One region of the Bacillus sp. Marseille-Q1617 genome, then DNA from elsewhere that is predicted to be linked to it. Evidence: a T-box and tRNA genes for the amino acid it is inferred to sense, from the RefSeq annotation. Region 1 holds a T-box; the other holds one or more tRNA genes.
The links. The T-box of region 1 lies ahead of HWX64_RS09105 (tryptophan--tRNA ligase). A T-box ahead of a tRNA ligase gene usually reads a tRNA of that ligase, here a tRNA-Trp.
Positions count from the first base shown of each region.

Region 2: it encodes a tRNA-Trp, which carries the amino acid that the T-box ahead of HWX64_RS09105 (tryptophan--tRNA ligase) is inferred to sense. The anticodon was not compared.

Region 1 covers NZ_CAHJXM010000001.1:1,837,189-1,839,652, reverse strand. Annotated here, with positions in the region: gene HWX64_RS09105 (tryptophan--tRNA ligase) at 1-885, opposite strand, end outside; T-box leader at 934-1,177, opposite strand; gene HWX64_RS09100 (metal-dependent hydrolase) at 1,231-1,857, opposite strand; gene HWX64_RS09095 (NUDIX hydrolase) at 1,942-2,464, opposite strand, start outside.
Region 2 covers NZ_CAHJXM010000002.1:470,661-473,124, forward strand. Annotated here, with positions in the region: gene galE (UDP-glucose 4-epimerase GalE) at 1-126, shown strand, start outside; tRNA gene HWX64_RS13880 (tRNA-Val) at 364-439, shown strand; tRNA gene HWX64_RS13885 (tRNA-Ser) at 590-682, shown strand; tRNA gene HWX64_RS13890 (tRNA-Tyr) at 704-787, shown strand; tRNA gene HWX64_RS13895 (tRNA-Trp) at 893-966, shown strand; tRNA gene HWX64_RS13900 (tRNA-Gly) at 973-1,046, shown strand; gene HWX64_RS13905 (HAMP domain-containing sensor histidine kinase) at 1,375-2,464, shown strand, end outside.

The DNA of each region.
Region 1 (2,464 bases):
CAACTCATTATATTTTTCACGCGGTTCTTCTAAATGTACATTCATGACTTTAAAAAGCTCTTTCTTGGCTTCACCCCAGCCGATCCCGGTTAGGAAGCGACTTCTCATTTCTTGTGTTTGAACTTCTGTTGCAAATTCTTTATATAACGAAAAAATGATGGAATCATCCGGATCCTTCGGCGCTTCAGGCGGACTGGAATCTGTCTTGATCTTATTGATCAGTTTTTGGAGCTTTTTCGGTTCTTCGAATAATGGAATGGTATTATTATAGCTTTTACTCATTTTACGTCCATCCAATCCGGGGAGTACTGCGGTTTCTTTTTCGATGACATACTGAGGCAGTGTGAATGTTTCCCCGTAGGTATGATTAAAGCTTTCAGCGATATCCCTTGCGATTTCAACATGCTGGATTTGATCCTTACCAACCGGAACAATTTCAGCTTGAAAAAGAAGAATATCCGCAGCCATCAAGATCGGATACGTAAATAACCCCATATTTACCCCTGTATCTGCTTCTCTCCCTGAGTGATGATTTTCCTCGACAATGGATTTATAGGCATGTGCGCGGTTCATCAATCCTTTTGGTGAGAAACAGGCTAAAATCCAGCTTAATTCAAAAATCTCCGGAACATCTGATTGCCTGTAAAAGATTGCTTTTTCCGGATCAAGCCCCAACGCTAACCAAGTTGCTGCAATGCCCCTGCTGAGCTGGTTCATTTCCTCTCTGTCATGTATCTTCGTAAGTCCATGATAATCCGCTACAAAATATGCAGGCTGGTATAATTCATTTTCGGCCAGCTCAAGAGCGGGTTTTATGGCACCGATATAATTCCCCAGGTGCACCCTGCCTGTTGGTTTGATTCCGGTCAACACTTGCTTTTTCATTACTTTCATTCCTCCCATTTCTTTAAACACAAAAAGGCTTCCAGTCCTAAAAAGGACGGGAAACCCGTGGTGCCACCTTCATTCGTCCACTGCCGTGAACGCACTTATCTGTACAGAGGAATCCTTCCTCGATACATTGTCCCTTGTATCGGTGGGACTTTCCGCCAAACCTACTTTTATTTCAGCCTGGATGCTCAAAAGCCCATTCGACTGTTTTCCCACACTGATTCTCACCGGCCATCAGCTCTCTGGAGTGTTTCAACAGCTTACTTTTCTTCATCATTGCATAGGTTATATTCTTGTTTCCAATATTTTATAGCACGTGAAAAAAATGGTCAACAAATTTTATATTTCTTTCGTTGTAAATGGCAGAAATAATTTGACGCCTCTTTTATTGAAAGGAAGGAATTTCATATCCCCGACTAAGTGGCTGGCATATCCCAGCATGCACGCTTCAAAAATGCCCTCAATCATCAGTGAAGACTCAAAGTATTTTGCGATGAATCCAAAAAAAGTCAAACCCAGCAGAGAGTGAGTATAACTCCGGTGTGAAACAAGTGAAGCGATTACGATGTAAATTCCAAGCAGCCATATCCAGGTTTCACTAAGGTGCCAGCCTGCTGCCGTCACCCCGATTCCCGTAAAGGTCAGCATCCTCCTCTGAGTAATCACGGTGGAAAGCAGTAAAATACCGATACCGTACCCTATACCGATCCATTGTTCCCTTCCTTGCTCTTCCAGGAAACTGTAAACCATCATCATAAAACCAATTACCTGTGCCACCGCCCGAATCATCCTCGGTGAAAATGTCACCTTATTACTAAGCTTGCCATCAATATCCATATCTGGCATCAGACCGGCAATTCCACCGACTGTAACAAGTATGGCAGTCGTGCTTAAGTCTGATCCCATTGAATTGGCTGTAATAAATCCTGCCGCTGCTCCCGCGGCCATATGTGCTGTACCGTTCACAACACTCCCCCTTAATCTGCATGCATAAATACTGAAATTATCATGATAGAGGATTAAGGATAAAATGAACATGGGAAACTTGAATTATTTTTCCAACAGCTGTCTCTTTACTATCTTAATAATTTCATGAAAATAAGACAGCGGATGGTCTACAAAATCATTTATTGAAATGTTCCTGCTAATGTATACCTTATTTGAATCTTCATTAACAATAAAGCCCTCTGATTCGATCTCAGCTTTTTCCTGGAAAAAAAGATGCTCGAAGTCCCGCAGACTCGTACGGAAGATCCCTGAACATTCCTCCACTTGAAGAGAAAAGTGTTCAAATGCCACCGGTTTTGTAAATAGAAAAACATTTGCTAATTCACGGTCTGTAAAACCCCCGCCATTCAACTCTTCCTTGATTACACCTGTAAAAATAAGTTCATTGATGCAAATGTCCAGCCCCAATTCTTCTTGGATCTCCCTTACTCCATCTTCCATCAATTCATGAGACAGAATATGCCCGGCAGCTGTGATATCCAACAGTCCGGGGTAATCTTTCTTGCGTTCACTCCTCAACTGAAAATAAATATAATCTTCCCCGCTGTTTTCATCATGGTGAGCC
Region 2 (2,464 bases), on a different contig from region 1:
GGAGATATTGCTTCTTGTTATGCTGATACCACTAAAGCAAACCGTGAATTAGGCTGGTCAGCAAAACGGGACATGATCGCCATGTGCAGGGATTCATGGAGATTTGAAAAGAACTTTAATAAGTAATGGGTATGATAAAGTATCCTGCACAAGGGAGCTAATCTGTGTAGGGTACTTTATTATCTAAACACCTAATGGAAAAAGAAGCCCAACCTTGGATAGGCATCTATCAATTTTATTTAGTCATCAGAGATATAAACCAGTCTGAAGCCGAGGGCGAATATTTTTTATGCATAGAGTTGACATTTTTAAAATGAATTGATAGATTAATATAGGTCGTCACATTTTAAAGATTGTATTTACGGAGGATTAGCTCAGCTGGGAGAGCATCTGCCTTACAAGCAGAGGGTCGGCGGTTCGATCCCGTCATCCTCCACCATGGATTTTTTACTGAGCGAAAGCGGAGTAAAAAGATCCTTTTTCCTTAAACTTGCGAAGCGAAAGCGGAGCATCACTAAGCAAAAGTAGGCAAGCCTTATTATAGGCAGTTAAAACAACTGCTCATAAGTTAAGCAGCAGCCAATCACACGGAGGAATACCCAAGTCCGGCTGAAGGGATCGGTCTTGAAAACCGACAGGGGTGTTAAAGCCCGCGGGGGTTCGAATCCCTCTTCCTCCGCCATATTTGTTTTTATTCTCTCATGGAGGGGTAGCGAAGTGGCTAAACGCGGCGGACTGTAAATCCGCTCCTTCGGGTTCGGCAGTTCGAATCTGCCCCCCTCCACCAAGCTTTTTTACGAAGCGTCAGCGGAGTAAAATAAGCATCCTTGAATATTGCGCAGCGAAGCGGAGCAATATGCTTCTAAGCGAAGAGTAAGAAATAAATTTTCATAGGGGTATAGTTTAACGGTAGAACGAAGGTCTCCAAAACCTTTGGTGTGGGTTCGATTCCTACTACCCCTGCCACATACTGCGGGTGTAGTTTAATGGTAAAACCTCAGCCTTCCAAGCTGATGTCGTGGGTTCGATTCCCATCACCCGCTCCAATAGTAATTTCAAAGGGTCAGTTCTTGTGTTTCTCACCATTTTGGGGAAAGCAGAAGAACGGACCTTTTTTTATTTGAAAGTAAAAAATATCTGTATAAATAATGATACACTATTATCAAATAGCTTATTTATTTAAACAAACGTTTGATTAACATTTCCTGTTTTATAGTATAAGCGTGCTTAAGAATTAAACAGGTGTTTAATAGATGATAAGAAGGACAGCGGGACGTATCGCATGGCCCTTGTTGACTATTTCGGATTTATGTAAGATAGTTACTATGACCTGTTACTGATAAGTAGATAAATAGTTTGTTAGTAGGTGAAGCAATGAGGGAATTTCAGCAAGGGATACAGAAAAGAAATTATTATATAATTGTCTCTATCATTATTGTTTTGATGGTGATGGGGGTCGTGATTGATAACCCGGTGAATGATCGCTTTGTTGTGCATGGGGCGATGGTGTTCATCGTATCCGTATGTCTGCTGCTATATCCCGTGTATGAAACGACTTGGATAAGATATGCGACGGTCATTGCGTCGACCGGGTATTTTTACAGCCTGTTTTATTTGTATCCGGAAACATGGTCGGGATTTGTTTTATTGTGTTTTGTTCCTGCATTGTCCATCCTCTTTTTTGACAAGTGGCTGTTTTATTTTTCGCTAGTATTAAACGCATGTTTTATCGGGGTGACATTCAGTTATATTGGGATTATTGATAAAGGAGAAGCTTACTCATACATTTACGAAGATATTGCTGGGAACTCTGTAAACTTTATTGCGAGTCAGGTTATCCTTTATTTTATTTTTCATCTATCAAATGTACGGATTCAAAAACTGCGAATGTATTATGAGCAGGTGCAGCAGGCTGAACGGCTTAAGACGACTGGCCAGATGGCAGCTGCGGTCGCCCATGAAATCAGGAATCCACTTACTGTGGTAAAGGGATTTCTTCAATATTACAAGGGAGATCCTGAATTGAATCAACGTTTAAAACGGAATCTATCATTGATGATCGATGAGCTCCATACTGCGGAGCACGTGATTTCTCAGTTCCTGTCCATTGCCAAGCCGGATCAAGCGAAAAATATGGATTGGATCGATATGTCGACCGTATTAAATGATGTGACGGAGCTGTTAATAATGTACGGATTACTGAATGATAACAATATCGAGCTCTCGGTGGAGAATGATTGCTTGGTTATGGCTCATTCCATTGAACTCAAGCAGCTATTCGTCAATCTGATCAAGAATGCCCTTGAAGCCTCCCCAACCAGTGCAGCAGTCTCTGTAACGGCTAAGAAACAAAAAGATGAGGTAAGGATTCAAATATCGGACAATGGCAGAGGAATGACGCCAGAGGAAGTAAAAAGCTTAGGTACTCCTTTCTATTCATTAAAAAGCAAGGGGACTGGTCTTG